DNA from 3 places in the Absiella sp. AM09-50 genome. Region 2 is predicted to be linked to each of the others. Evidence: predicted binding sites of a transcription regulator. Region 2 holds the regulator's gene; each other region holds the start of a gene.
What was found. The regulator HrcA, encoded in region 2, represses chaperone genes, less so after heat shock. The targets are predictions, from matches to a motif close to TTTTAGCACTNNNNNNNNNNNAGTGCTAAAA.

Region 1 (11,251 bases), on a different contig from region 2:
CTAAAATCTGAAGCAATACATTAAATACATCCGGGTGTGCTTTTTCGACTTCATCAAATAAAATGATAGAATAAGGATTACGACGAACTGCTTCTGTCAGCTGACCACCTTCATCATATCCTACATATCCTGGAGGAGCACCAATTAAACGTGACACACTATGCTTCTCCATATATTCACTCATATCTATACGCACAATATGACTTTCACTGTCAAACAGCTGTTCAGCTAATGCTTTTGCGACCTCTGTCTTACCAACACCGGTTGGACCTAAGAATAAGAAACTTCCGATTGGTCTGTTTTCATCCTGAATCTGTGCTTTACTACGCAGAATTGCATCAGTTACTAATTCCAAAGCATTATCCTGACCGATAACACGTTTTTGTAAAGCTTCTTTCAGATGTAACAGCTTCTGACGTTCACTTTCTACTAGACGGCTTACTTCTACACCTGTCCATTTACTAACGATTTCCGCAATTAACTCTTCATTTACTGTTTCCTGAATTAAGGTATCATCACCTTTTTCTTTATCTGATTGTTCCTTAATCAGCTTCTCTAAATGTGGAATGGTATCATATTGCAGACGGGCAGCATCTTCATAACGGGCTTCATTTTGTGCCTGTTCTAAATCAAGTTTTGCTTTTTCCAGTTTAACTTTGGCATTCTTGCTTTCTTCCAGTTCTGCCTTTTCATCTTCCCATTTCGTATATAAGACATCTTTCTTTGCCTGTAGTTCTTCTAATTCCTGTTTAATATCGTTTCTTCGTTCTACAGCTTTTTTGTCATCTTCCTGTTTCAATGCGGTTTCTTCAATCTGCAGCTGCATGATTTTACGTTGTAATTCATCTAATTCTTGTGGCATAGATTCCATTTCTACACGTAATGTTGCACATGCTTCATCAATTAAATCGATTGCTTTATCAGGAAGGAAACGATCCGTGATATAACGATTAGACATTGTTGCGGCAGCAATGATCGCTTCATCTAAAATTTTTACACCATGGTAAGATTCAAAACGATCTTTTAAGCCACGCAGAATACTAATCGTATCTTCTACTGTTGGTTCTTTTACCATAACACGTTGGAAACGACGCTCTAGTGCAGCATCCTTTTCAATATATTGACGATATTCATTGAAAGTGGTAGCACCGATACAGCGTAATTCTCCACGTGCCAGCATTGGCTTTAACAGATTGGCTGCATCCATACTACCTTCTGTTTTACCAGCACCCACAAGATTATGCAATTCATCAATAAACAGAATGATATTGCCATCTGCATTTTTTACTTCTTCTAGTACAGCTTTTAATCGTTCTTCAAATTCACCACGATATTTAGCACCGGCAATCAATGCCCCCATATCCAATTCTATTAATTTCTTTTCTTTTAAGGAACCTGGTACATCGCCTTTCATAATACGCCATGCGATTCCTTCTACAACAGCTGTTTTACCAACACCGGGTTCACCAATTAATACCGGGTTATTTTTTGTCTTACGGGATAAAATCTGAATGACACGACGGATTTCATCATCACGTCCGATAATCGGATCAATTTTGCCATTCTTAACATCTTCAACTAAATCTCGTCCATATTTACTTAATGCTTCGACATTGCTTTCAGCATTTGGAGTATCCATTTTCTTCCCTCCTCTGCGTTTTAATTCTTCATCCTTGCATACATCTTCCTTTAGATGAAATTCTTTTACCAGGCGTTTTGAAATATAAGATTTATTAAACATCAGGGCAATCCATACGCTGGCAACACTTAGATATGTTTCTGATACAGAATCACTCCATGCTTCTGCCTTTTGAAAAGATTGTGCTACCTCATTGGAGAATTGTGGATTCACATTGCTTGATTTCGCAACACGTCCCATTTCTTCATCAATGATGGATAACGCTCTTGTTTTATCTATATTCAATCGCTTAAAAAGTCCATCCAGGACCTCGTTTTCAAATATCGCCTTTAACATTTGAATCGTGTCGATGGTGGTATGCTGATAATTCTTACAGATTTCCACTGCCTGCATAATGACTTCCTGCAGTTTTTCACTCATTTTTTCAAAGTTCATAATATCAACTCCTTTTAGCACTCTTGATTATTGATTGCTAATTGTATTATAACACTTATTTTAGCACTGTCAAGTGCAGAGTGCTAAAATATAAAAAAAGATAAGAGAAATCTTCTCCTATCTATTTTATGCCAAAAGTTTTTGGATATCCGCAATCTTTGAAATCATCTCGTCGGCTTGGGATTGATCGATTGAAAACTTTGTATCTTGTAAAGCAATCGTTCGCATACCTGCACGCTTTCCTGCTTCAATTCCAAAGGTACTATCCTCAATGACCATACAGTGCTTTGGTTCCACTTGCAGTTGTTTTGCGATTGTTAAATAAATCTCTGGGTTTGGTTTACTTTCATGAAACATCTCTCCACTAAATACCAAATCAAATAATCCTTCTAATTCACATTCCTTTAACATACGTTTGATATTCATCAAAGTAGAGCTGCTTCCAATTGCGGTATGATATCCATGTGCCCGTAACCATACTAATGTTTCCTTTACACTAGAATTTAAGATATCACGATAGGATACCATGTGTTCTTTCGCATAAGCATCAAAATGTTCATAGAATTCATCCTGACTCCAGTCTTTATTCATTTTTTCTATACTGACCCGCCATGTATATTCTAAAGAACTGCCTACTAACGAAATCAGAAACGCTGCATCTGCCACAAATCCATATTCCTTATAAAAATCATATAACTGCCTTAAATTGGATGGTTCACTGTCAATTAATACACCATCCATATCAAATATGACTGCTTTTATCTTCTCCATATACGATACATACTCCTTTACCTTTATGTTTTGATGCATATAACGCCTGATCAGCATGTAGTAACAACTCATCTAAATTGTGTGCATCCTCTCCATAGATCGATACACCGATACTTATGCCAATCGGATATGCCATTAATCCTTCTACCTTTTTCAATAAGCGTGAAGCCAGGTCTTTTACATCTATACCTTCTTCTATATTTTTTATGAATAAAACAAATTCATCTCCACCAAATCTTCCCGCAATGCCTTCTAACTCTTCATTCAGTACATTGCCAAGATTTGCCAATACTTCATCCCCTGCGATATGCCCAAAGGTATCGTTCACTTGTTTAAAGTTATCCAGATCAATAAATAATAATGCATGTTTCGATGCACTAAAATTGATTAATGTATCTTCAATCTGACGCATGATTTCTGCCTTTGCGAATGTATGTGTCAACTGATCTGTATTTACCTGAATCTGTAGTCGTTCTTTCTCTATATAAGAAGAATGTATATCATAGATAAATCCAATCAAAGAGGCAGGCTGTTTACGCTGATCATAAATAATGCCACCCTCTACTTCAAACCAATGGGCACAATGTTCTCTGTCCCAAAGCTGTAGCTGCAGCTGAATGCGCCCTTCTTTTTGTATCTGTTCTTTCATACGCTGGATATTTTCCAGATCCACAATCGTTTTCAATGCTTCATGAATATCCTTTGCGATGGTGGAAGATATCCCAAAACAATATTCATAGTTATCAGATACATGTAAGTAATGCCGCTTACAGTCATATTCAAAAATAATTGCACTTTTTTGAAGACTTGCCAGCATTTCAAAGCGTCTAGCACTAACATGTTCTTCTTCTGCTTTTTTCATTTTTCTTACGATATAAAACAACATACATAAGATGCCTAAAAATATAAAGGCATAACTAACAGATAATAAGATAGAACGTTCCATGATTTGAAAATAATGTGGAGATAATGCTTCTGCATTTACGATATTGACCACTATCCAGTCTTTGATGCCGATGGGCGCATAGCTTAAATAATGTCTTGTCTGATCTTTTTCAAAAACAACAAAACCACTTTTATTCTGTTTGATATCCGTTTTCATCGTATTTTGATCATATGCTTTATTTGGATATGTAAACTTCTGCATTTCTTTAAAAAAATCAGAACGAACAGCCATGCCCTGATAACCAGATACAAGTGCGCCATCTTTTTGTACAATCAAGGTCGCACCGATACCACTATAAAATGCTTCACTGAATATCGAAGTCAGATAATCTGATTGATATACGCCAAGTACGCCTCCCTGCACTTTTCCATCTACAATAACGGGAAGTGCCAGCACGATTTCATCACGATTTTGAAGATGTCGTGCTTCTGAAATATAAAGTCCGCGTTTTTCTTCTAAATAAGAAAGCACCTTTTCCCAATCCATATCCAATTGTACTTCTGTTGTTGTATATACGACACCGTCTAAATCAAACAGCGCATAATCGATTGCTTTATTTTTCGCATTCATTTCTTCTAACATCATGACGACTGCTTCTCGATCATTTTCATGATACAAGGTACTAAAGTCCGCAATCAACTGTAGTTGTGATTCAAAATCCTGCAGGGTCTGTTTCACAAAATGAATACTTTGTTCATTAGTTTTTAATAACCTGTCTTTATTCTCTTCAAACAGAGTATCTGAAAGTCCATGTTGAAACCATACGAAAGACACGCTTACATAAGCGCATGCGGCAATCATGGCAATCATTAACATCAGTTGAAAAAATTTCTTCATACAACTCCCTCATTGATTTCTTAGCTTTTCTATCACCAGCAGATACGGAGATTCCTTTTTATTTTCCATGCGTATACCCATACAGGAATAATAATGTGAATCTAAAGTTTTTACCCATTCTGAAAAATAACAGCTTTCTTTTTTCCCTTCATCATGACCTGGGTATATTACTAAGATAAGCATACCATGTTTCTGCAATTGCTTCAATGCTTTTTGAACAGCGATTCTGCTTGTATGTAACAAAGTTGTGACATTTTCATCCCCATGTGGCAGATATCCAAAATTAAAGATGGCTCCTGCGAGTGGTTCTGTAATATATTGATCTAGATGCTCATGTCCATCAAGGATAAATCTGCATTTATCATAATACCCAAGCTCACTTACCGCCTGTATACTTTGTTGAAGTGCTTCTTTCTGAATATCAAATGCATATACTTTCTGTACCTTTTCAAGTGATGCCAGAAAACAGGTATCATATCCATTCCCACATGTAAAATCCGCATATATCCCATTTTCTATGTTTATATTTTTCAATATATCATGGGCAATATCTACAACTTTTTTCATTTTCATCATCCTTTTCTTTTCTATATAGAATATTATAACTGGTTTCACCAACCAAACCTGTGTATAATAATAGCAGAGGTGATAGAAGATGGCAACATGCGTACCAGATGATATATTATGGGTTTTAAAACAGCTGCATACACATGATCAAGAAGCTTTTCTTGTAGGAGGCTGTGTAAGAGATATGCTCATGGGCCGTGAAGTTCATGATTTTGATATCACAACAAGTGCCCTGCCTGAAACTACCATGGAAATTTTTAAACAGGCAGGATGTATCGTAATTCCTACAGGAATCAAACATGGAACAATTACTGTTTTGGTAAATAATGAACCAATAGAAATCACTACTTATCGTATTGAAAAAGCATATCTGAATCATCGTGCACCTTCCCAGGTCATATTTACTAAAAATCTTTTAGAAGATTTAAAACGCCGTGATTTCACCATGAATGCGATTGCATATGATCCAACAAATGGTTATTATGATCCTTTTGATGGCAGAAAAGATATTGAAGAAGGCATCATCCGCTGTGTTGGAGATCCTTATGAACGATTAAAAGAAGATGCTTTACGTATCTTACGGGCGATTCGTTTTTCTGCAGTTTTAAATTTTTCTATAGAACCACACTTGAAACAGGCCATCAAAGAACTTGCGCCTACTTTATCCTACATTAGTAAAGAACGTATCCGTGATGAATTTAATAAAATATTATTGTCACAGCACCTAGATCTTTTACAGATGCTTTATGATTATCAGGTATTAGATGAGATTTTACCAGGATACAGCAAATTATATGGACATGATCAGAAAACCCCATGGCATATTTATGATATCTTTCGCCATAGTGATGTTGCGTTAAATCATACGATTGGATACCCATTAGAAAGTAAGCTGGCAATCGTATTGCATGATATTGGAAAACCAGAAATGGAAACGTTTGGAGAAGATGGCATTGCCCACTATAAACGTCATGCCCTCATCAGTGAACAAAAAGCCAGAGCATATCTAATGGATCTGCGCTATGACCATAAAAGCATAGAGCGGGTCTGTACCTTGATCTTATATCATGATTATTATGTCAAAGCCAATCGAAAAATCCTTCGCAGGTTCTTATCTAAGTTTGATAATGATATTGCATATGCAATTTCTGCCTTATATGTACAAATGGCAGATGATTATGCGAAAAACATGGAAAAAGCTCAGGAGAAAATTGATATTTTAAATGCTTCCATAGAATTATTAAAGGTAATCGATCAAGAAAAGGATTTCTTTCATAAAAAGGATTTAAAGGTCAATGGACACGATATGATGAAGTTAGGTTTACAGAATAAACAAATTGGCGATATGTTGGATGAACTGTATCAACAGGTGATTGACGATCCTTCCATGAATGAAAAAGAAAAGCTAATGGCTTATGCCAGACAAAAGATGCAGAATTAACTGCATCTTTTCATATACTCCATATCATCACATAATGCCTGTGCAATTTCTTCACTTAACTGTGTTAATACACAATTCTGATAAGGCCAGTATTTCTGTTTGATTTCTTCTATTGTTTCAAAATTGTCGCTGGTCCTGACCTCTTCCAGCACATCCTCACACATACGAATGGGAGAATCATAGATTCTTGTGATTTCCATTTCATATCCCTGTGGATGGGATTTTCGCATTAACTGATTTAAAATCTGTTCCAGTTGAAATGCCTGTTTATGGATACGCAATAGTGCCATATTGATCACCCGCCTTTCATATGCTGAGTATATCATGCATTCTTACACCAATTATGTAAGAATTAAAAAAACAGCTGTATTTTTTTACAGCTGCATCTGTTTCGCAATCGTAATCATTGTTGGATAAGCATATTTTAGGAAATCCTGATATCCACAATATTGTTTATCAAAATATAACGTATTCATTCGTTTACAATTACCATGACAGATAGATACAAAAGGACAAGTATCACATAATGGACTCATTTGTTTTTTCTCTTTCACAAAGCCCTGCATAGGTGCACTGTTGGCGATATCCATCAAATCCATTTCCATCAGATTTCCACCTTTATATTCATCTAATACATAGAAATCACATGGATAAATACTGCCATCGCTTTCTACAACAAATTGAATACTGCAATATCCCAGCAGCCCACACTGTTGAGGTGGCACATCGGCGTACATTGGAATAATATTATCAAACAAGCCAATACTTCGATACACCCCAGCCTGCATTTCTTTCAACCAGCAATCATAGAACGCTTTATAAAAGCTTGCGAATAGCTGTGGTGTCAGCGCAAAAGGATTTTTTTCCTCATCTAATCCCGCAAGACATGGAATCAATTGAATATAACGGATATTTTCCTTTTTATAAAATTCATATAGTTTATTGGGATGTTTTGCCAGCTGTTTACTTAATACAGTCAATACATTATAACGGACTTCATATTTTTCTAATGTATGAATCGCCTGCATGACTGTTTTATATGTTGCTTTATTCCCTGTGGTAATACGGAAATAATCATGGTTTTCTTTATATCCATCTAAAGATACGCCAATCAAAAAGTCATATTGATGAAAGAACGTACACCATTCATCATCAATCACGTATGCATTGCTTTGTAAAGCATAATGTATTTTTTGTTTTGCCTTTTTAACTTCATCTACATATGCGCAAAATGCTTTAAAATAATCAATGCCTGCAACCGTAGGTTCTCCCCCCTGAAAAGCAAATGTTACTTCCCCATCCTCATCCAAATGAGAAAGGGCCTGATCAATCAGTTTTTTCATAACTTCTTCTTTCATAATACCGTTACTTTTAATCTGACGATGTTCACTCACATCCGCATAGAAACAATATTTACATTTCAAATTACAGGATGATGAGGCTGGTTTAATCAAAAAGCTTAAATTTTTCATACAATACTCCTCGTTTATTTATGATATTTCATATTATTTATTCATTTAAAAGGATACCTTTTATTTGCTTTATCGTCAATAGATTTTATGCATGCTTTTTAATTTAAATTTATATTATTGTTATAAATATTCTAACTATCATATAAACCATTTTTCTAAAGAAAATATCTTAAAAGATTAATTTACACACATCCTTGAATAATCTTGAATATTTGTTATAATGAAATGGAAGAAAATAATTACCACATTTTATAAAAAGTTTATCCACGCAAATTTGTATCAAAATTTATACGTTTTTATCCATACCTTATATGGTCAATTTTTGTAAAAAAAATTGACTTTTTTATATGTTTCTGACGGTTTTTCTATCAAAAAATACATATATATAAATGTATACTATTTTATACAGTGTGGTGTAAATTTTAATTAATTTATTCAGAAAGGACAAAGAAAATGAGAAAATTTATTCCACCTGAGAATTTTAAAGCAATTGTTGCAAATCGAATTTATGGTTTATTATCTATTAAGAGTGCAGCAGAATTATGTGGTATCACAAACACAACATATTTAAAATATGAGAAAGAATACCGTAATCAGGTAAGCAGCGATGATCTAAAGAAATTAAAACTTTAATAAAACCGCCATTTCGGCGGTTTTATTTTCTATCGTTTATCTTTTCGATTTGGCACATAATCTGTTGTCTGCATATACCACGTTAATAATTGTAGTTTCATTTTTTGAATCTGATCCTGATAGCATTTTTCATCAATCATATTATGAAGTTCCATCGGGTCTTTCTTCAAATCATAGAATTCATCCTTTTCATACAAACGCATAGTATATTTATAATCTCCCATTCTAATCATACATGCTTTTGTATGTTGTGGTCCTTCACTTTCCTGTGTAGATAAACGTGGCCAGTATGGTGAAGATGGTCCATGTCCTTTTTCCATTGCCTGCACTTCTCCATGAATTCTTCCACCTTCACAACATGCATAACCTTTGTGTGCATGAGCAGCAAGTGCGCCTAAAAGACTTTTTCCAAATTGTACATAGCTTAAATCAAAACCGGCAATATCCGCAAATGTTGAAGGAAGATCAACAAGTTCTACCAGCTCAGTTGAAATTCCTTTTTTCACTTCTATATCAATGGAAGGCTTAATCAGCAGTGGTACATTACTGATTGGGTCTTCAAAACAATTTTGTACTTTTTCCGCAATACCATAATCCGTAGTATAATCCCCATGATCACTCCATACAAAGATATTTGTATTGTCATAGAAATTATGTTCTTTTAATTTATCACAAAGCATTCCAAACTGATGATCAAATCTGGAAACCATCGCAAGATATGTGGCACGTAACTCATTGAAACGTTCTTCCTCCCAGTGAAGTCCTTGTTTCTTAGCAATATCGTATAACATACTCGCTTTATCTGGTAAGGTAGCTATATCTGGTCTTCTTGGATTTAATTTTTCTCTGTCTATAGAAGAATACCATGGGTCCTCGCATGCATAAGGTGGATGTGGAAAGCTTATTGTACAATAAAGGAAGAATGGTTTTCCATCTGGCTCTTTACTTTTTCGATCAAGATAATCCAAAGCGCTTTGTACACAATTCCAATCAGTTTTTCCATACCCTTCACTATCCTTCAATTTCCCAATATAGAAGGAATACAACTCGTCATTTTCCTTTACCGGCTGTGAATTATGTTTTTTCATACTGCCAAATGCATCCACAAACTGATCACGCATATTTTCTTTATGGATACCATCATAGTATTCATCACAATAATCAGTTTTTAAACGATCTGCAGGAATTACATCATTTCTCCCAATCCAAATAACCTCATATCCATTATTTTTCATTTCTTTTAGAATATTTGGCTCATCTTCATTTTGAAGAAAATGCATGGTACGATGTCCTAAAGTATGTGGATATAACCCGGTTAAAAAACTACATCGGGATGGTACACAGACAGGATTTTGACAATAAGCATTTTCAAAGGAAACGCCTTCATCAATTATATGATCTAAATTAGGGGTGATACTTGCTTCATTATGATGGATATGTAGAGCATCACTACGCATTTGATCTGCCACAAAACAAACGATATTTCTTTTATTCATCAGGCATTCGCCTCCTCACTTTCTAAAGCTGCTTCTTCTTTTAATGCTTGTCGATCTAATACTTTGATGAATGGGAAATAGATGATAAACTGAATCGCAATCAATACAACCTGAAGGATTGCCACACGTATTCCACCAGCTAACCATCCTGAGAAAATCACAGGTGTGCCTAATGGAATTTCGGTACCATTTAATGGTGGTACGATACCTGTTATCGTACATAAATAAGCAATCGCAAAGGTAATGATAGGTGTAAGAATCAATGGAATGATCATAATGGTATTTAATACCATAGGAAGTCCAAAGGTAATCGGCTCATTGATCCCACATAATCCTGCTGGCAATGCCAGTTTTCCCAATGTTTTATAACGTTGTGATTTTGCGAAAAATAGCATTGCAATACATAGACCAATCGTTCCACCTGCTCCACCAAGAGATGCATAAACACTCCAGTTTGCTTTTACGATGATATTAGGAAGTGCTGTATTTGCGGCATAGGCTTCTAAGTTTTCAAGTGCTGGTGCCTGATACAGCATGGTAAGGAATGGCATAACAATCATTCCACCGTGTAAACCAAAGAACCACATTAAGGAGCACATTAAGATAAAAATCACAAATGTAAATGGACTTGCGCCTAAATTTGTCAATGGTGTTTGCAGCATCGTATAGATGAATTGATTCAAGCTGCCATAGCTTGTCAGTGACATACCATAACGTACCAGACAGAATATGAATGCAATGATAAAGCCTGGAATTAAAGATGAAAATGATTTTGATATTGTAGGTGGCACACTTTCCGGCATCTTGATTGTTAAGTTTTTATGCATGAGGAATACATAGATAGTAGGTACAACAAGACCAATAATCATTGCGGAGAACAAACCAGCAGCTCCCAGCCATTTAGTTCCAAGTGCAGCCGCTATTGTCACAAGGGCATCACCTTCTCCACCCTGAACGCCAAGGGGAATCAGTAAGAAGAATACCATCAATGAAAGAATTCCTGCAATGGTTGCA
Region 2 (11,251 bases):
ACGATATGATCATGAAATTGTAATGATCATGTATGAACAATATATAGCACATCATGGGATTTTTGATCTTGCATTGCTTCAGGATTGTATCAAGGCGGTGAAAACAAATGAATAATTTATCAACATCAGTTTATGAAAATAAAGAAGTTTATGCTTTATCCAAACGTTTAAGTTTAGAAAAAAACAGGCATCGTTCCACAGCGATATCTATCAAAGATTATCAAAGAATTTTAAAAAGTATTTCCTTTATATGTGATCATGCGACAAGGCAGGGAACACTTGAAATACGCTATGCTTCTGGCTTGAAGGAAGTAGAGCGCTTAGTGAAAGAAACACGACAACAGGCAGACATATATTTAAAAAAACAGCGCCCATTGCCCAATGAACGATATCGCAGTATTCTGACTCAACAGCTTCCTGATTTTTTATCATCATATGATGAGCATTACCATGCGACATCTTGTAAAGAAGATTTCGATTATCCATTATTATATGGCTTGCCCTTGGAACATGCCATGTATCATAAACAGGGAATTGATCTTGTGGCATATTATTTATCAATGTTTTGTATGGAAGAGCGGATATTACATCTTTTTCATGAACAGCTGTCTGATTTTCTGACATCCTATGCTGTTTTTTATGGTGTGGAGATTGAAGAATTAGGTATTAATTTTTGTGAGCTGATCATTACGCAGGCATTCTTTTCTTTTAGCTTAAAATCTTTTAGCTTAAAACATCGCTATGAGCTTTTGATATCACACGAACAAAAACAACAGATCATACAAATAATAAAACAAGCAGAAGATCTTTTTAAGCTGTATCAGGCTTTCTTGTCCATCTTTGATACAGATATAAAACAATATCTATCAGGCTATGGGCAGATACTTATAAACAAAATCACATGGGCACTTAAAGAAGATACGCTCGATCAATTGATTGTTCATGAAATGTGTAGAAATGAAATCGAAGTGAATATTCATGCTTTCAATGAACCAGAGCACTTCTTTACGTTGTTGAAGCATTTAGAAGGATGTGATACACAGAAACGGATAGAAGCTGTTTTACATTCTGAAATAGGATTCTATGATTATATCGATTTGTTTGATATGCAGATTTTGTCGAAAGATGAGTATTTTCTGTTGTTTCAAATGTTTGATTCCATGTCTTTGGCATATTTATTTTATATCCACTTTGAAGAAGCTTGCGTGTTTCATCAACGTATTGAATTGGATGATACATTATATCAAAAGGTTTCGATCATGCAGGATTGGGAGGAAGTATTCATACAGTATTTGATTACATGTGATCGAAAAATGGAAATAAAGAATTGTTTGATATCCTTGCAAGATGGGGCTGTGCGTAAATAAAAAGCACTATTCGTGCTTTTCATAGTAATGAATCAAAGCCTGTGTACCAGCATTTTCTTCTCCTTTTTTCGCCAGTTCTTCATACATATGGCAAACCGTATCCAGCATATCCAAATGTTGTTTACCCATTTCTTCCTGTACGATATGCATATCTTTAATAAAATGCTTGATATAAAAACCAGGCGCAAAATCGTTCTTTAACACACGTGGTGCTGTATTGTTGATTTGCCAGCTGCCAGCCGCACCACCTGCGATTGCTTGAAGCATGGCTTCTACATTCAAATGATTTTCTTTCGCATATACAATGGCTTCACTCATTGCCGCTACAGCACCTGCCACTGCAATCTGATTACATGCTTTGGTATGCTGTCCACTTCCGGCTTCTCCCATATATAGCGGTGTTCCCATAAGTGATAAGATAGCTTTACATTGATCAAATGTTTCCGGATCGCCTCCACACATAATAGATAATGTACCAGCTTTTGCGCCACTATCTCCACCTGATACAGGGGCATCCATCATTTGATAAGCAAGCGCTTTGGCCTTTATTGATAACGCTTGCGCTAATTTTGGAGATGATGTAGTCATATCAATCAGAATGGCATGTTTTTTCGCATGAGCAAAAATACCATCTTTTGATGTATAGACTTCTTCTACATCCTTTGGATATCCTACCATTGTGAACACCATGTCACAATCCTTCACACAATCTTTTATTGTTTGATGTACTGCTACACCACAGGATACTAATTTTTCGACTTTTTCATAGCTTCGATTATAGGCATGTACCTCATGCTCTGCCTTTACAAGATGCATTAACATGGCACTGCCCATGACACCTGTTCCTATCCATGCAATCTTCATTATAAATTCCTCCTTCTTTTGTTTATATTATACAGAAAGATAAAGGAAAATACAAAAGATCAGACAAGATAAAAGACTTTGTAGGATACGATAAATAAGAAAGGTACGATATTTTGTTTTACAATTATCACACATAGAATATATCTGCATATGCACACAGAATCCACCAAAACCTAACAATGCACTGGTACACAATAATTTGCATATCGTAGACAAGGATGTTGCCTGTATCAGAAAGACACCACTGGAAAATTCAGCACAGATACGAAGTGGCAGAGAAACAAGTTGAGGCAAAAAGGAAAAAACAATACCTGTGACACTCATAAATATCATCAAATACCCGCCAATCATAAATAAAGAAGTCCCACTTTCTAATAAGGATGCACTAAAATCCTGCATGAAGCTGTTGGTGCTTTGATGCTTTATATGATGGGTATGAATACTTTTTGATCTTGTGAGCCACAACATAAAAAAGCCATAAAGAACAGAGGATACATATAAATAAAATCCAGTCTTTGCGTTATGATATAAACCAACACCACAGCTTAATATCACAAATCCAGGTGTAGGAAAACAACAGATGAGAAATAAACGCTGTGCACCCTGTAGATCTAATTCCTTTCGCCTGTAGGCTTCTTCGATAAATAAAGAACCATTAGGAAAGCCTAACAGCATACTGCTGATCACCAACGCAAAAGATGCCTGATCTAATCCAAACATGCGACATATCATATCTGGAACCAGGTGCTGTAACATCTGTTGTTTATATAATAAACGAATAAGTACCATAGTCACAAACATGCTTGGCACTAAGTTTTCAAACCAGAGTGTCAAAGATCGGGAACTGATTTTGATACAGGTACTGCCATAACATAAACATAATAATAAAGCTGTTAACAGGAAATAGCGCAGAATTTTTTTCACAACATCACCGTTTTTACCATATGCTGGAAAAGAAAGAAACATGAAGGTCTTTTCCTATTTTCAAAAATATGTTAAACTATGTACTCGATAAGAAAAAATGAGGTGTTGGATATGATATCATTACTCGCAAAAAAAATGATTAAAAACTATGAAGATATAAACAATGAACATGTACGTCGTGCATATGGAAATCTGACAAGTACCGTGGGCATCGTCAATAATATTATCCTGTTTGCGTTTAAGTTTATCGCAGGAACATTGGCACAAAGTGTTTCCATCACAGCGGATGCTGTTAATAACCTTTCGGATGCTGGTAGTTCTATTATCTCACTTATCAGTTTTAAGCTGTCTAGTAAACCCGCAGATGAAAAGCATCCTTTTGGTCATGCCCGATATGAATGTATTGCCTCAATGGTTGTTGCTGCTCTTATTTTGATATTAGGTTTAGAATTGATTAAATCCAGTATTACCAAAATCATTTCTCCAGATGCCATTGAATTCAGCTGGTTATCTATTGTGATTTTAGCTTTTTCTATCAGTGTGAAACTTTGGATGTATACTTACAACAAACATTATGGCAAGCTGTTAAAATCCAGTATCATGGAGGCAACTGCTGCCGACAGTATATCTGATGTTATGGCTACTGGTGCTGTTTTATTGTCTACGATTATTTCACCGTTGATCCATTTTAATCTGGATGGATATATGGGGGTTATTGTGGCATGCTTTATCATTATCGCAGGCTTTGGCATTATCAAATCTGCATTAGATGAATTGTTGGGGAAGGCTCCAGATGAAGAACTGGTAAAAAATATTCAAAAGAAAGTAGAAGCGTATCCGGGTGCTATTGGTATGCATGATCTGGTCATTCATGATTATGGAAGCCATTCAACATTTGCTAGTATGCATGTGGAAGTAGATCATAAAGTGGATGTATTAAAAAGTCATGATATGATTGATAATATGGAAAAAGATATCAAAGAATCTTTGGGTATAGAAATGGTGATTCATATGGATCCGATTGTCATAGATGATCCTTTAACAAATGAATTGCGTGAATTTGTCAAGGAAACCGTACACAGCGTTGATGAACGTTTGTCCATGCATGATTTTCGTATGGTACCAGGGGTAACACACAGCAATCTGATTTTTGATGTTGTGGTGCCATTTCAAATCAAATTAAGCAATACAGATATCTTAAAAGCGATTGAAGAAAAGGTAAAGGCGAGCTATCCAACCTATTTTGTGGTTGTGACATTTGATCGTGCATATACAAGTGATAAAATAAGTGATTAGAGCTGAAGAAAATATTCGGCTCTTTTTATAGATATCGTCATAAAAGGCTTCCTCCTGCTTGAACAGATAATAAAAGAGGTTCTTCAAATGGTTGATAAAATACAATCATTGAAGTAACCTCTTTTTTATACCCTGTTTTGTCAAAAATTAATCTAATTCAAAATCATCATAAGGGAACATAGGACGTAAGATACGTTTAAATTCAAGCTTTTCACTACGCTGGTAGGCAGGACCTTGCGTCAAAGACATGATACATAACTTGCCATATTTCTTGAAATCATCAGAAATATACCCTTGTTTTGGAATGATGACATCATAATCATCGATATTTAAATGACTACATGGATACTGGTCTAAATCCGTATACTGGATAGCATCATATTCAACGATGACACTCACTGGGGCATCATCAAATTTCACAGTGATGGCAGTTCCAATATCTTTGCGATCTTCATATAATTTATGTGCGATACCTTTGGCAACGATGGTACCATGAACTTCTACACTCTTACATAATTCATCTAGATTGGCACCTAATGTAAAGTCCACATGTGTACCGACTTCTTTATCGTATAGATAAGCGTAAGCATTTTTATCTACGATACCACTGAATAAAAACTGTTTTCCATGAGTATCTTTTAAATTCAATACCTGATGTAAGATATAGGTATTGAATCCATCAGCGCCAGAACCAACATTATCACCAGAATCTGTCACAAAGACAGGAGAACCATCAAATTCTACCGCTTGTTTTATGGCATCCTCTGGTTCAGCGACATTACCATGGAAGTGGAATTCATGACGTTTTGAGAATGCATATTTACATAATTTATCTGCCATTTCCTGTGCATAAGCCTGATCCTTTTCACTGTTAGGCACAACAACAGCACTACATCCTAATTTATCTCCATCATGACGTAAATATCCAATATGGAAAGAAGCACTCATGATACGAGCATCTTTTTCAAGTTCATCACAGAAATGATTGATGGATACCATTGGTTCATCGCTGGAAACACTCTTTTCTCCGCCAATGATAATAGGAACTTTCACATATGCCGGTTTGATATGACGACGATGCTTTAATAAATCCACAAACATCTTCGCAACGATCCGATAGGTTTCTACTGTATCTGTATGTGGTGATTCACGATAACAACGTAAAATATTAACATGATCGACCAGCTCCTGTGAAAGATTTCCATGAGGGTCCATCACAAGTGCAATGGGAAGATATGGTCCGGTAATCTTACGGATTTCACGTAAGAATGCATGCTCCGCAGAACCACCTTCTAAATCAATAACCTTGCTGGCACCATGTAAGAATAAAAAGATACCATCAATTTCATGTAAATGTTCTTTCACATCATGTATTAATCTGGCTAGGATAAAATCAAAAGCATCCTTTGTGACTGGGCCATGAGGATGTCCAATTGCCGCAATACTTGGAATCATTTCTATACCAGCCCCTTCAAAGATATCTCTGGTATACATGGAATCAACACAATCTTCCCCGAATTTAAAAACAAATTTGTCAAATGACATCAATGAACGGGAATGTTCATTGGATTCTGAGCTGAAACGCGCTACTAAAACCTTCATAAACTACCTCCTCGATTTTTCTTATCTTCATTATAGGATAAACCAAAAGGGGAATTGAGAAAAAACTATCCTAGCCATTAGGAAGAAAAAAACATCGACGTTAATCGATGTCTTTACGGATAATATAGCTTAAATGTCTGCCACAGTGATGATCTCTTCGATAACTGAACAAAGCATCATTTGGTGAAAATGTATCAGATTTATTGATGGTAATGTTTTCCATTGGTACTCCGGCATCAAGCAGCATCTGTTTATTTAATCCACGATTGTTCACCAGGGCTTTCTCATCTGATAAATATGTGATATAACCGGATGTATCAAAACTCATAGATAAAATTTGATCAATAACATCACGACCTACTTCAAAGCTTCGATAAGCGATGGCCGGCCCAATATAGGCAATCACATGCGATGGGTCCACATGCTCCTGTGTGATCAGATGCTCCATGGTTTTACGTGTGATTTCTTTTACCGTACCCTGCCAGCCGCTATGAATGGCTGCTATGATATTTTGAATGGGATCATATAACAAAACAGGAACACAATCCGCATGAAATACACCAAGTAAAACATTGCTTTCTCTTGTATATAAAGCATCACAATCATCAATGGCGCTTGCCTGTTCATAAGCACCCTTGCCTAAATCATCAAGGGTTACACAATGAATATGATCACTGTGTGTCTGTTTTGCGAATACACAATGCTGCAAATCTGTGCCTAAAGCATCACACAGATGTTTTCGATTTTCTATGACATGATCTAAGTTTCCACCAACATGCAACGCCATATTATTATTTTCCAAAGCTTCAAGATCACGTAATGTGGTCCCAGCCAGAATATGAATGTCACCATTCCAGTCTATTTTTTTCATAAATTACCTTCCTTTTTCTTTATCATATTATACTATGTCAAACGATGAATATTTGATATCTATAGTATATGAAATTTTGTGCGGTTATGCAAACCATATACATTATAAAGGATAAAGGCAAGGCGTTTGTTAAGGTTTTGATAATTTTTAAGAGTGATATAGTACAAAATACAGGATAGAACAGGCTTTTTTTCAAACAACAGGAAAATTTATTGGCAATTTAGCACTAAAGTGTTGACAGTGCTAAAATATTGTCATATACTATTAGCAGACATAGAAGTGGAGTGCTAGAAAGGAGTGGACCAGAGATGACAGAAAGACAGATTGCAATATTTAAAGCAATTGTAGATGAGTTCACAAGAACAGCAGAGCCAGTTGGTTCTAAGCGTCTGTTAGATCTTTTGGATTTCACTTGTTCAAGCGCTACTATTCGAAACGAAATGGCTGCCTTAGAGGAAATGGGCCTTTTGGAAAAGACACATACTTCCAGTGGACGAATCCCAAGCAGTAAAGGGTATCGTTTCTATGTTGAACATCTGATGGAGAAACAGCTTGATGAAGGTGTCAAACATTCCCTGCAGGCTGTGTTCTCTGAACGCCATTATTCCATGGATGAAATCGTTAAGAAAAGCTGTGATATTTTATCACAGATGACATCGTTAACATCGGTGGTATTAGGACCGGACAGCAAGTATCAGACTTTACAGCATATCCAGCTAGTTCCCTTAAACGAACGTAGTGCTGTGGCTATCTTTATTACAGATCATGGACATACAGAGAATAAAACTTTCCATTTTGGAGAAGATGTCAGTGTCAAGGATATCAAGACATGCTGTGATTTGTTGAATGATAAGTTAAGTGGTACGCCAATTGGTGAAGTTGTGAATAAGATGAAGGAAATCCAACCGCTGTTAGCAAGTCATGTTGCACGACATGAAGTGCTATTTGAAGCATTCGTAAATGCCTTTATGAAATTTGCGAGTGATAACGTATATTGCAGTGGTCAATCCAACATGTTGTATCAACCGGAATTTGCGGATATCGAAAAGCTGAAAGAACTGATGAAAATGTTAGAGGACAGCTCACTATTTCGTCAGATTGCCAATCATGATGGAAATGTCGCTATCCAGATTGGTGGAGATAATGACCTGATTCAGATTGATGATGTTGCAGTTGTCAGCAGTAAGTTCAAGCTGAACAATGAAGAACAGGGTGAGTTGATGATTGTCGGTCCAACACGTATGCAATATAACCGAGTTGTTGCTTTAATGGAATATATGAGCAAAGTGATCGAAGACTTGTATCGGGAAGAAAATCAATAGGAGGTCAACATGCAGGAAGAAAATGTAAAAGAAAAAGAAACGACCGCAGAAGAAACGTGTGAAGAAGTAAAAGAAGACGTGAAAGAAACGGTCAGTGAAGAAACTACTCCTGAAGAAAAACAGGAAGAAACAGAAAACAAAAAAGAAGACAAAAAAGGCGCAAAATTCGGCAAGAAAAAGCGCATTGAGGAATTAGAAGAAGAGAATGCAAAACTGAAGGAAGAACTTGCGGCAAGTAAGAATGCTTACTTTAAAGCATATGCAGATGCTGAAAACTTAAAGAAACGTCTGCAAAGTGAAGCTGACAACGTTCGTAAATACCGTATTCAGGGATTTGCCACAGAAGTGCTACCGGTTATTGATAACTTAGAGCGTGCACTGGATGTCAAGGTAGATGATCCTAACGTAAAAAATTACGCAAAAGGATTTGAAATGATTTACCAGCAGCTGGTGCATATTCTGGAAATGGAAGGCGTAAAGGAAATTGAGGCAAAAGATAAGCCATTTGATCCAAACTTCCATCAGGCATTGATGCAGGAAGCCAAAGAAGGCGTAGAACCTGGTATGGTTATCGAAGTTTTACAAAAAGGATATATGTTAAAAGACCGTGTATTGCGTGCAACGCTTGTTAAAGTAAGCGAATAAAAGGAGGAAACGATTATGAGTAAGATTATTGGTATTGACTTAGGTACAACAAACAGCTGTGTTGCTGTCATGGATGGTGGGGACTGCAAGGTTATTACAAACCCAGAAGGTAACCGTACAACTCCATCAGTCGTAGCATACAAAAACGGAGAACGTATCGTTGGTGATGCTGCAAAACGTCAGGTAGTAACAAACAAAAACACAGTAAGTTCTATTAAACGTTTAATGGGTACAAATGAAAAAGTAGAATTAGAAGGCAAACAATATACACCACAGGAAGTAAGTGCAATGATCCTTCAATATTTGAAAGGATATGCAGAAGATTACTTAGGTGAAAAAGTTGAAAAGGCTGTTATTACAGTTCCTGCATATTTCAACGATGCACAGCGTCAGGCAACAAAAGATGCTGGTAAAATTGCTGGTTTGGAAGTAGAACGTATTATCAACGAACCAACTGCAGCAGCGCTTGCTTATGGTATTGATAAGACAGACAGCGAACAAAAAGTATTGGTTTATGACTTAGGTGGTGGAACATTTGATGTTTCTATCCTGGAACTTGCAGATGGAACATTTGAAGTATTATCTACAAATGGTGATACTCACTTAGGTGGAGATGACTTCGATAACGTTGTTGTTGACTGGATGGTAGATACATTCAAAAAAGAAAACGGCGTAGACTTAAGAAAAGATACAATGGCTATGCAGCGTTTAAAAGAAGCTGGTGAAAAAGCTAAGAAAGATTTATCAGGTATGGTACAGACACAGATTTCCTTACCATTTATCTCTGCTGGAGCTGATGGACCACTTCACTTTGAAGCAACATTAACACGTGCAAAATTTGATGAAATGACAAAACACTTAGTAGAACGTACAATGGAACCAGTACGTAACGCATTACGTGATGCTGGTTTAACAAAGAACGATATTCACCAGGTATTGTTAGTAGGTGGATCTACTCGTATCCCTGCTGTACAGGAAGCTGTTAAGAATGCATTAGGTAAAGAACCAAACCGTTCTGTAAACCCTGATGAAGTAGTTGCTATGGGTGCAGCAATCCAGGGTGGTGTTATCGCTGGTGATGTAAAAGATGTATTATTGTTAGACGTTACACCATTAAGCTTAGGTATTGAAACAATGGGTGGCGTGATGACTGTATTAATTCCACGTAACACAACAATCCCTACAAGTAAATCACAGATTTTCTCAACTGCTGCTGATAACCAGCCTGCTGTAGATATCCGTGTATTACAGGGTGAAAGACCAATGGCAAACGACAATAAAGAGTTAGGTATGTTTAAATTAGACGGTATCGCTCCTGCACGTCGTGGTGTGCCTCAGATTGAAGTTACATTTGATATTGACGTTAATGGTATCGTACACGTATCTGCAAAAGATAAAGGAACAGGTAAAGAACAGTCTATCACAATTCAGAATACAAGTGGTTTAAGTGATGAAGAAATCGATCGTATGGTTCGTGAAGCTGAAGAACACAAAGCTGAAGATGAAAAACGTAAAGAAGAAATCGATTTACGTAACCGTGCTGAAGGATTTATCGCTCAGATCGACTCTATGTTAGCAGACAATGGTGATAAGATTGATGCTAACCAGAAAGAAGAAACTCAGAAACTGCGTGATGATTTACAGAAATCATTAGATGAAAACGATATGGAAGCTGTTAAGACAAAACTGGAAGCTTTGGAAAAAGCAGCTCAGGCAGCTAGTGCCCAGATGTATCAGCAGCAGCAAAATACTGGTAATCCAGGTGGAGATGCTGGAAACAACAACGATGACAATGTCGTAGACGCAGAATTTGAAGAAAAGAAATAAAACGACGAAACGACTACAAATCCTAGTGCTTGCGCTAGGTTTTGTATGTTGTGGTCTACTTGCGTTTTATGTGTATACATCGCATAAAACCATAGATATTACAGAATTCTATCATCCATATGTTCAAGTAAACAAGGAAGCGGCATTGTATCAACTGAACAAGGATGAATATGAAGAATTTGCGAAAGTTTATCCTAATGTAACCATGCAACTGGAGAATAAGGATAAACAGGATATGCATACCGCATATTTTAAATTAAAAAATCAGGATGTTTATGTAAAAGCAGAAGATGTAAAAGAAGCAGCTGCACTTACTAAACAAAAAATGACCAGCAGGTATCTTCCTTTTAATGAAACAATCACTACAAATGATTCCTATACTTTAAAAGATGGTGATGGGAATGCACTTGTGACAATGAATCAAAAAGACAGTTATCCAATTTATATGAAAAATAAAAAAACGATTGGTGTAATGGTCAATGATCAGTTATACTTTATTGATCAAAAGGATATCAAGGAAACAAAACAAGCAG
Region 3 (11,251 bases), 110 kb from region 2:
CACTTATTTCACCAGTGCTGGGAACGATGGCAGATTATAAAGATACGAAAATGAAAATGTTTAAGTTCTTCCTGTTTATTGGTATTGCGGGAGGATTTGGTCTGGCGTTGCCATTTATTGATTATAAAACAGCGATTGTTGTATTCGTCATTGCCATGCTGGGATACAATGGCTCTATCATTTTCTATGATGCATTTATTGTAGATGTGTGCGATGATGAGCGAGTGGATAAAGTGTCTGCGGCAGGCTATGCATGGGGATATATTGGCAGTGTGTTGCCTTTCTTGATCTTTGTGATTCCATTTGCGGCAGTAACCTTATTTGGAGATACGAATGGTGATTTGGTATTAGGCGGATTCACATTGACCTATCGTGTCGCATGTGGTATTACAATGGGACTTGCGGTATTATGGTGGTTATTTTATTCTTTGCCAATTATGAAGAATGTAAAACAAACACATTATCATGAACCTGTACCACATGTTGTGAAAGAATCATTTTCACACTTATATCATACATTCCGCGATGTTAAGAAAAATAAAAATATTTTCCTGTTTTGTATTTCTTATTTCTTTTATATCGATTGTGTAAATACCGTTATTAAAATGGCTGTATCACTTGCAAGTGAAATGGGAATTGATGATACTATGAGTCTTGTGGTTGTAATCTTGATTAATATTGTGGCTTGTCCTGCATCTATTTTCTTTGGCAGACTGGTTGGCAGATTTGGTTCTAAGAAGATGATTTATTCTGGCATTATCGGATATACAGGCGTTGTTTTATGTGGTGCGATGATTAAGACATATCCATCCTTTATCTGGGCAGTAGCATTGTTGGTTGGGTTGTTTCAGGGTGGTATTCAATCTGTATCAAGAAGTTATTTCGCAAAGCTGATTCCTGATAAAGCAGACAGTAATGAATTCTTTGGATTCTTCTCTGTATTCTCAAAATTCTCTGCGATTTTAGGTCCAATTGCAGTATCTGTGATTATCATGATTACAGGGGAAACACGTTATGGAATACTTGGATTGATACCAATGATGTTGCTTGGTGCACTGGTATTGGCATTTGTAAAAGATCCGGAAAGTGAACAAAAGTTTCATAAAAAGAAGATAAAATAAAGGAAAGGATTGGCGTGATCACCAATCCTTTTTTGACTATGCTGTTGGATTTTCGATATAACCAATGAATAAAGGGGTACCCTGAGCGGAAACAATTGTATATAGGAAAGGTCTGTTAAACTGGATATCAACACTTTCCATAAAAGCACTACCGGTTTTCATTTCGATTTCACTATAAGCCGCAGCCTCAATACCTTCTTCATTGACCGCTAGATAGGTTCCCTGATGCATATCATCAAGATAAAGCGGTTCATGATCATTTTTAGAAAGAAATTGTGCATCTGTTTTTGATAAAGCACGATTTACGCCCATAGAAGAAAGCATATTGGTTAAAGAATAATCCTGTTTTAGCGTAAATGAAGGAAGTGAAATATTTAACATTTTCGTATCATTCGTTTCATAGAATTGAGAAATCCATGCTGGATCTTTTAAAATATCTAAAGGATTTTGATGTTCCTTTGGTAAAAACAACAACATTTGTCCACCTTTTTCAAGTGGTAGATTGATTGCTTCATAGTTTTCTTTATCCATATAGTATCCGGATCGACTGGTATGCATGAAGGACGTCTGAATTTGTTTTTGATTAGAAGTTGTAAAAGTATCTGTTTTTGTGTTCTTTTTATCAAAAGGAGTATCCCAACGATCCTGTAAATATAAAGTATTGAAGTAAATAATTGCAGTATTCTTAGAAACTGGCTGCTGGAAGGTAAGCTTTTTATTGGTATTTGATTGTATCCATCTGTTGATCTCACTGGTTAATGACGATTTTTTGAAATCCCTTGTGAAGATATCAGATTGATAAAGCGATGATGCATCTTTTAGTTTTTGACTTAGTGTAACATTTTGATCATTCCAGATGGAAGTATTAGACTGAACATTTTGCTGGCTTAAGGTGTTTAGCTCTTTCACAAGCTGTTGATTCAAATCTTGTATATCCCCTTTATAACACAACGCATGTAAAAGCTGTTGCTGGGTTTCATCTATGGCATCATTGCTGCATAAAGCTAAGGCAAGATATGCACTGTAAGGGGAATACAACAGATTTTGATCCTGTTGCCATAGTCTGGAAAAACTGGATATAGAAAAAGCATTCAGACTGTCTGGTAATGATGTATGCATGGTTTCTTCAATATACACCTTATTGTTTGTCGGTTTATTTGGTGTTGTACAACCAATGCATAAAGATAAGCAAAGTGGTATCATGAGTAATTTAGATTTATGTTTCATAAACATTCTCCTCTCTACTAATGATACCTTAGGATACTTATTTTTGTTTCAAAAAAGCAAAATTATTTTCAATATCTATAGCATAGGTGTTATCTATCAGAATATAAGGCAAATGATACTGTTTACAGCTTTGTAGATGATTGAGATTATCTTTAATCAATGCATCGATATCCAATGCTTCCTCCTTACGTTGTTCTATACAATTCGCATATTGAAAGATCTCTTTTTGGTGTTGCTCGATATACGATTTAGAAAAAATCAGGCAACAGTAATGAATTTTTTTTCTTTCCTCTTCTGTAAAATCCTTCTGCCAGTCAAAGGGGATGTAACAGCCCTCTATGATGAAATGCTGATTGTTTTCAATCGCGGTTAGAATGATTTCTTTCATAATTGGCCAAAGATATGAAGTTAATGCTTTATCATCTTCAACACAAATATCACTTATATGTGCACGGATTAATCCCATTTTGATATGATCAATAGAATAATAAGGGATGTGGTAGGTTTCCAAAAGTTTTTGCGCAAGTTTGGTTTTGCCACAATGTGTCGCACCGCCCAACAATAGAATCATGTTATCACCTCTTATGTTCATGATAGCATAAGGCATGAAAAAAAGCACTCGAAAGTGCTTTATGTTACTTTTGATTCTGACGAATTAGATTTAATGTTCCACCAGCTTTGATGGTATCAATATCCAACTGTGTTAGATTATGTTCTACCTGGAAGGTTTTGCCTTTGGTTACGTTCTGTACAGTGATAGGTGTATTTTCTTTGATATCTAATAAATCAGTTATTTTTAAGGTATCCATTTCATCAATATCATTATAATCTTTTTCATTAACGAAAGTGAATGGAATGATACCAAAGTTAATCAGATTTGCACGATGAATTCTTGCGAAGCTTTTTGCGATAACAGCTTTAATACCCAGATACATAGGCGCAAGTGCCGCATGTTCACGAGAACTTCCCTGGCCATAATTGCTGCCTGCCACAATGAATCCACCATCATTCGCGATACAATCATCATGGAAGCTTGCTTTCACATTCATAAAGATGAATTCAGAAATCTTTTCAATATTAGAACGATAAGGCAATACTTTTGCGCCTGCTGGTGCAATGTGATCGGTTGTGATATTATCATCTACTTTGATCATGACTTTCTTTGTGATTGTGTTTTTTAATGGTGTATTGATAGGTAATGGCTTGATATTTGGTCCACGAACAACTTCTGTTTCCGCAGATAATTCCATATCCGGTTCAATGATCATAGAATCATCAATAGTAAAATATTCAGGATCCTCAGGAATATCAAATTCTAAAACTCTTGGATCTATAATGTATCCGGCAATTGCACTTGCGGCAGCTGTTTCTGGAGAAACCAAACATACTTTAGCACTCAGGGTTCCACTTCTTCCATAGAAGTTACGGTTGAAGGTACGCAAGGATAAAGCGTTGGTGATAGGAGATTGTCCCATACCAATACATGGTCCACATGTTGTTTCCAGGATTCTTGCGCCAGCAGTAATCATGGTAGATAATCCACCATTGCTAGCAAGCATATTCAATACCTGACGAGAACCTGGTGAAATAACAAGAGATACCTCAGGATCAACAGTTTTTCCTTTTAAGATATTGGCAACTGTCATCATGTCACGATAACTAGAGTTTGTACAACTTCCAATGGCAACCTGATCAACTTTCATGCCAAGCACTTCACTGATAGGTAAAACATTATCAGGAGAATGAGGCATTGCAATCATTGGTTCCAATGTATCTAAATCAATTTCATAAGTTTCATCATATACAGCACCTTCATCAGCCTTTAATTCAACATAGTCTTCTTCACGATGCTGTTTCTTTAAGAATTCATAAGTGATTTCATCACTTGGGAATACAGAAGTTGTTGCGCCTAATTCTGCCCCCATGTTAGTAATGGTTGCACGCTGTGGAATACTCAGGTTTTTTACACCATCTCCACTATATTCAATAACTTTTCCAACACCGCCTTTTACACTTAACAGCTGTAACACTTTTAAGATAATGTCTTTAGAACTGACACCACGCTGTAAAGAGCCGTGCAGGATGATATTTACTACTTTTGGCATTGTTAAATGGAATGCTCTTCCTGCCATGGCACAGGCAACATCAAGTCCTCCGGCACCAATTGCCAATGCACCTATACCACCAGCTGTAGGTGTATGAGAATCACTTCCTAATAAAGTTTTTCCAGGTTTTGCGAATCTTTCCAAATGTACCTGATGACAGATACCATTGCCTGGTTTAGAGAATTTTACGCCATGCTTCATAGCGACAGTTTGTAAATATTTGTGGTCATCAGCGTTTTCAAAACCACTCTGCAGTGTGTTATGGTCAACATAACTGATGGATAATTCAGTTTTTACCTGGTCTACCCCCATTGCTTCTAACTGCAGATACGCCATCGTACCAGTTGCATCCTGTGTCAGGGTCTGATCGATATGGATCGCAATTGGTTCTCCTCGATGCATTTCACCTTCCACCAGATGAGCTTTTATAATTTTTTCTGTAATTGTTAGCATATTTTTTCTTCCTTTCCGCTATATTTTTAGTGTACGTGTTTTATTATAACATAAAATCTGAAAATATTTCATTGACTTTATGAAAATTATGATATAATATTGAAAGACATTGAAAAATAAATAAAAAAGGGAGGTACCATCATGAATAAACAGTTAAATTCATTATATAAAAAGTCACTGGAATTTACAGATATCCCCAATGATCTGTTTCGCAAATATGATGTAAAAAAAGGTCTTCGTAATGAAGATGGCACAGGTGTACGTGTCGGATTAACCAAAATTGCCGATGTTGTCGGTTATAAATACGTAGAAGAAGTCAAACGGGATGCCCAGGGGCAGCTGTTTTATCGCGGTATAGAATTACGTGATATCATCCACGGACGTGATTGGAACCGTCCTTATGGATATGAAGAAGTATGCTTTTTACTATTGTTTGGATATTTGCCAAATGGAGAAGAATTACAGACCTTTGTGAAAATCTTACAGGATCATTATGAACTGCCTGGTGATTTTCTTGAAACAAAGTTTTTGCATATGCCAGGTAAAAATCTAATGAATCGATTACAGCAGGCAGTGCTTGCCTTATATGATTATGATGATGCACCAGATGATATCAGTGTAGAAAATACGTTGGAACAGGGGTTAAATATATTAGCGAAACTGCCAAGTATTATCTGTTATGCCTACCAAAGCAAGATGCATTACTATCATAAAGAATCATTAGTTATTCACCAGTGTCAGAAAAATATGTCCATTGCGGAAAACATCCTTTATATGTCCAGAGGAGATCATTCCTTTACGCATCAGGAAGCCCTGGTATTAGATATGATGTTAATTGTACATGCTGATCATGGTGGTGGAAATAACTCTACATTTACCAATGTGGTGATTTCATCAACAGGTACTGACTTTTATTCCAGTATGGTAGGTGCAATCGGGGCATTGAAGGGGCCACGTCATGGTGGTGCAAATTTGAAGGTTTCCGGCATGATGAAAGCAGTCATTGATGAAATTGGATATTGTGAAAATGAAGTAGAGATCAAAGCGTTGATTTATCGTATCATGCATAAACAGTTCTATGATTACAGTGGGCTTGTTTATGGTATGGGACATGCAATCTACACTTTATCCGACCCAAGAAGTGAAGTGCTTCAAGAACATATCGCAAAACTTGCACAGGAAAAAGGTAAAGAAAAAGAATATGCCTTTTATCAGCGTTTTGAACAATGTGCAAAAGAAGTCATTCTGGATGTAAAGGGAATTAATGTTTCCAGCAATGTAGACTTCTATAGTGGCTTTGTATATCAGATGTTAGGGATTCCAGAAGATATGTATACCCCATTGTTTGTATTAGCAAGAACAATAGGATGGTTAGCACACAATATTGAAAACAAGCTGTACGATGGAAGAATCATGCGTCCGGCTACGAAATATGTAGGATCAACAAAAGAATATAAGAAGATGGAGGAGCGATAGAAATGAAAACAATTACTGTATTTAAGGGAGATGGCATAGGACCAGAAATCTGTGATGCGACTTTACAGATACTAAAAGCGGCAAAAGCACCACTTGCATTTGAGTGCTTTGAAGTAGGAGAAGCCGAATATGAGCGCAATGGAAAACTGATTCCTGATGAGGCATATGCTTCATTTGAAAAAAATCGTATTTTATTAAAAGCACCAATCACAACGCCGATTGGAAAAGGGTTTAAATCGTTGAACGTTACTTTACGTAACAAATATGATTTATATGCAAATATTCGTCCCGCAAAAAGCAATACTGCTGTAAAAACACCATTTCCAGATGTAGATATTGTCACATTCCGTGAGAATACAGAGGATTTATATGTTGGTGTAGAAGAAAAAATTGATGAAAACACTGTACATGCGACTAAAATTATCACAAGAAAAGCAAGTGAGCGTATCATTCGTGATGCATTCCAGTATGCAGTAGATCATGGACGTAAAAAGGTTACTTGTGTACATAAAGCGAATATTTTAAAAATGAGCGATGGTATGTTTTTGGATATCTTCCATGAAATCGCAAAAGAATTTCCAACGATTGCATCAGATGATAAAATCGTCGATAACGTTTGTATGCAGTTAGTTATGCGCCCTGAAACTTTTGATATCATGGTCATGCCAAATCTTTATGGGGATATCGTATCAGATTTAACAAGCGGATTGATTGGTGGATTAGGATTACTTCCTAGCTGTAATTTAGGCAGCGATTATGCAATGTTTGAAGCAGTACATGGAAGTGCGCCAGATATCGCCGGAAAGCATATCGCTAATCCTACTGCAATTCTTTGGTCAGCATGTATGATGCTGGAATACTTAGGAGAAGACGCATGTGCCGCTAACATTCGTCAGGCAGTAGATGCTGTTTTACAGGAAGCGAAAGTCTTGACACCTGATTTGCATGGAACTTCCACAACAGAAGAATACCGTGATGCAATCATTGCACATTTACAAGCATAACAAAAACAGAGCAAAATCATGCTCTGTTTTTTCTGCAATATAAAGAAAAGGTACAGGAGAATATCCTGTACCATTATTGTCGTATCTGCCCATTTCCCAAAATGATATATTTTTGGGTTGTTAAGGCTTTTAACCCCATAGGACCTCTTGCATGAAGTTTTTGGGTACTGATACCAATTTCTGCGCCAAGTCCAAATTCAAATCCATCAGAGAATCGTGTAGAAGCGTTGGCATATACGCAGGCACTGTCTACTTCTTTAATAAACTGCTGGATACTGCTGTAGTTTTCAGAAACAATGGTTTCACTGTGATGGGTACTGCAGGTGTTGATATGATCAATCGCTGTTTGTAAAGAATCAACTTTTTTCATGGATATTTCCAAATCAAGATATTCTTTGTGATAGTCATCTTCACTTGCCAATATACAAGTATCATCTAATAAGCATATATCCTGATCAGCGTGAATGATAACATTGTGCACTTTTAATGCATCAATGACTTCCTTTATAAAAGTATCAGGAATATCTTTATGGAACAAGACACTTTCACATGCATTACATACACTGGTACGACTTGTTTTCGCATTAATTATGATGGAAAGGGCATCCTCAAGCTTTGCGTCTTTGTCTACATAAACATGACAGTTTCCTGTCCCAGTTTCTAAAACAGGTACACTGGCATTTTCTACACAGGTCTTAATTAAAGAAGCACCGCCTCTTGGAATCAAAACATCTAAATAATCATTCATACGCATCAGCTGACTGCTGGTTTCTCTTGAAGTATCCTCTAATAATGTGATGATATCAGGATTCATGTTTTGTTTCTCAAGAGCATGACGCATGAGTCTTACCAACACGATATTAGATTGAAGAATATCTTTACTACCCCTTAAAATTACAGCATTTCCAGCTTTTAAACATAAAACTGCAGCATCTACCGTAACATTTGGTCTGGCTTCATAAATCATGCCGACAACACCTAAGGCAACACGCATTTTCCCTATTTGAAGACCATTTGGTGAGGTTTTCATATCTTCGATTTCACCAATAGGATCATTTAATGCTTTCACCTGACGAACACCGACAACAATCTGTGCTAAACGTTCTTTTGTTAAATGCATACGATCAATCAGGCCTTTATTCATGCCACGTTTTTCACCTTCATCCACATCTTTTTGATTAGCAACCATGATTTCATCCATATGCTGTTCAATTTCTTGCGCAATACTTTCTAATACCGCATTCTTTTGTGCAGTAGATGCTTTCATGATATCCTTGCTTGCTGTTTTTACTGCCTTACATAATTCAATGAGTTCCATATGACTCCTCCTTTACATCAAATAATGTTCCTTTATAATTGTCTTCTAATATATCGTATAAAATAGATGGCTGTTTACCATTGGCGATGATCATTGGAATGTTATGCTCACTTGCATATTGTGCCGCATGTAATTTGGTAATCATTCCACCCGTTCCAACATTGCTGGAAGCATCCTCTGCCATAGAAAGTATATGCGAATTGATACCATCTACGACGGGAATTAGTTTTGCATCATCATACTTACTGGGATTTTTATCATATAAACCATCAATATCACTTAAAATCACAAGCAGATCTGCATGTACTAAGTATGCTGTAATCGCAGATAAAGTATCATTATCACCATAAGCAATTTCATCAAATGCAATAGAATCATTTTCATTTACGATAGGAATCACCCCATACTGAAGCAGAGTTTCCATTGTGTTGATTACATTGACACGTGGTGTTTCATTGGCAGTTATCGTTTTTGTGATCAATAGCTGTGAGATTGTCTGTCCATATTGTGAGAAGAATTTATCATAGATAAACATTAATTCACATTGACCAACACTTGCTGCTGCCTGTTTTTCACGCATAAGGGAAGGGCGGGTTTTCATTTTTAATTTACTGGCACCTGCACTGACAGCACCACTACTGACAAGTACTACATCAATTCCTTTATTTTTTATATCACTTAACACCATAGCGAGCTGATCAATTTTTCTTAAATTTAATCCGTTTTCTCTCGTAATCGTGGAAGAACCTACTTTGACAACAATTCGTTTTATATCTTTCATTTCTTTCATTCTTTTACAACCCCTTTGTAAATTGTTTCTTATATTATAGACGAGTTTTTATGAACGGGCAATGATAAATTGGAAAAGGCGAAGTTTTCTATAAAATTTAGCACTAGGGTGTTGACAGTGCTAAGAAAAAGTCCTATACTATTAGCAGACTTATGAAAAGAGTGCTAACAGGAGGTAAATGAACATGGCAAGAAAAAAACAGTTTAAGGCTGAATCAAAACGTCTGTTGGATTTAATGATCAATTCTATCTATACACATAAGGAAATCTTCTTACGTGAGCTGATTTCTAATGCAAGTGATGCAATCGATAAATTATACTATAAATCACTAAGCGAGAATTTAAGTGATATTGATCAGAATGCATTCAAGATCCACCTGGAAATCGATAAAGAAAACCGTACTTTAAGTATTAGTGATAACGGTCTTGGTATGAACAAGGAAGAATTAGAAGAAAACCTTGGTACGATCGCAAAAAGTGGGTCTTTCGCATTTAAACAGGAATTAGAAGAAAAAGATGAAAAAGAAGATGCAGTAGATATCATCGGACAGTTTGGTGTTGGTTTCTATTCTGCATTCATGGTCGCAAACCGTGTAGATGTTGTATCTAAAAAATATGGTGAAGAAACAGCATATATCTGGAGCAGTGATGCAAGTGATGGATATACAATTGAAGAAACAAGCAAAGATGATTGTGGAACAACCATTACTTTATATCTAAAAGATAACACAGATGATGAAAACTATGATGAATATTTAGCGCAGTATGAAATTGAACGTTTGATTAAGAAATACTCTGATTACATCCGTTATCCAATCGAGATGTGGGTAGAAGAACAAAAACGTATAGAACCAGAAGATGGCGAAGAGCAAAAACCAGAAGATGTGAAATATGAAACAGTAAAAGAACTGAAAACATTGAACTCTATGATTCCATTATGGAAGAGAAGTAAAAATGAAATCACAAAAGAAGAATACAACGATTTCTATAAGAGTAAATTCAATGACTTCACAGACCCTCAAAAGACAATTCACTTCTCTGTAGAAGGTAATGTAAGCTTTACTTCCTTGTTATTTATCCCAGGTAAAGCACCTATGAACTATTATTCACAGGATTACAAGAAAGGTTTACAGTTATACAGCCGTGGCGTATTCATCATGGATAATGCGGATGAACTAATTCCAGAACACTTCCGTTTTGTGAAAGGTCTGGTAGATTCTCAGGATTTAAATCTGAATATCTCTCGTGAAATGTTGCAGCATGATCGTCAGTTAAAAGTAATCGCAAATCGTATCGAAAAGAAAATCAAATCTGAACTGTTATTGATGTTGAAGAATGATCGTGAAGAATATGAAAAATTCTGGAATACATTCGGTCTACAGATTAAATTTGGTGTATATAATGGCTTTGGCGCAAATAAAGAATTGTTACAGGATTTATTATTGTTCTACTCCAGCAAGGAACAAAAACTGATTACATTAGATGAATATGTTGCACGTATGGAAGAAGGACAGGAAAACATCTACTTTATGAGTGGAGAAAAGATTGAAAAAATCGATCAGATGCCTGCTGTTCAAAAGGTTAAAGACAAAGGCTATGAAATCCTGTACTTAACTGATAATGTTGATGAATTTGTTTTACAGATTTTAGGCACATTCAAAGAAAAGAACTTCAAAAATATTTCTCAGGGTGATTTAGACTTAGATAGTGAAGAAGAAAAGAAAGAATTAGAAAAGAAAGCTGAAGAAAACAAAGATA

Region 1: DW114_RS07840 (ATP-dependent Clp protease ATP-binding subunit) is a predicted target of HrcA. The motif match lies at 2,133-2,163, and genes of this name have one in related genera.
Region 3: htpG (molecular chaperone HtpG) is a predicted target of HrcA. The motif match lies at 9,590-9,620, and genes of this name have one in related genera.

What each region holds. Positions count from the first base shown of each region.
Region 1 covers NZ_QVFI01000006.1:146,908-158,158, reverse strand. The annotation lists gene DW114_RS07840 (ATP-dependent Clp protease ATP-binding subunit) at 1-2,074, opposite strand, end outside; gene DW114_RS07835 (HAD family hydrolase) at 2,201-2,845, opposite strand; gene DW114_RS07830 (sensor domain-containing diguanylate cyclase) at 2,817-4,628, opposite strand; gene DW114_RS07825 (class I SAM-dependent methyltransferase) at 4,638-5,195, opposite strand; gene DW114_RS07820 (CCA tRNA nucleotidyltransferase) at 5,284-6,636, shown strand; gene DW114_RS07815 (hypothetical protein) at 6,633-6,926, opposite strand; gene DW114_RS07810 (radical SAM/SPASM domain-containing protein) at 7,011-8,108, opposite strand; gene DW114_RS07805 (hypothetical protein) at 8,562-8,741, shown strand; gene DW114_RS07800 (sulfatase-like hydrolase/transferase) at 8,771-10,237, opposite strand; gene DW114_RS07795 (PTS sugar transporter subunit IIC) at 10,237-11,251, opposite strand, start outside.
Region 2 covers NZ_QVFI01000001.1:450,116-461,366, forward strand. The annotation lists gene DW114_RS02240 (DUF6323 family protein) at 1-115, shown strand, start outside; gene DW114_RS02245 (DUF6179 domain-containing protein) at 108-1,367, shown strand; gene DW114_RS02250 (NAD(P)-dependent oxidoreductase) at 1,374-2,231, opposite strand; gene DW114_RS02255 (hypothetical protein) at 2,259-3,197, opposite strand; gene DW114_RS02260 (cation diffusion facilitator family transporter) at 3,267-4,451, shown strand; gene DW114_RS02265 (M81 family metallopeptidase) at 4,599-6,053, opposite strand; gene pgeF (peptidoglycan editing factor PgeF) at 6,154-6,924, opposite strand; gene hrcA (heat-inducible transcriptional repressor HrcA) at 7,233-8,246, shown strand; gene grpE (nucleotide exchange factor GrpE) at 8,256-8,891, shown strand; gene dnaK (molecular chaperone DnaK) at 8,907-10,718, shown strand; gene DW114_RS02290 (polysaccharide deacetylase family protein) at 10,702-11,251, shown strand, end outside.
Region 3 covers NZ_QVFI01000001.1:342,043-353,293, forward strand. The annotation lists gene DW114_RS01715 (MFS transporter) at 1-1,121, shown strand, start outside; gene DW114_RS01720 (serpin family protein) at 1,158-2,348, opposite strand; gene DW114_RS01725 (adenylate kinase) at 2,386-2,919, opposite strand; gene DW114_RS01730 (aconitate hydratase) at 2,984-4,906, opposite strand; gene DW114_RS01735 (citrate synthase) at 5,048-6,382, shown strand; gene DW114_RS01740 (isocitrate/isopropylmalate dehydrogenase family protein) at 6,385-7,386, shown strand; gene DW114_RS01745 (glutamate-5-semialdehyde dehydrogenase) at 7,460-8,704, opposite strand; gene proB (glutamate 5-kinase) at 8,691-9,494, opposite strand; gene htpG (molecular chaperone HtpG) at 9,679-11,251, shown strand, end outside.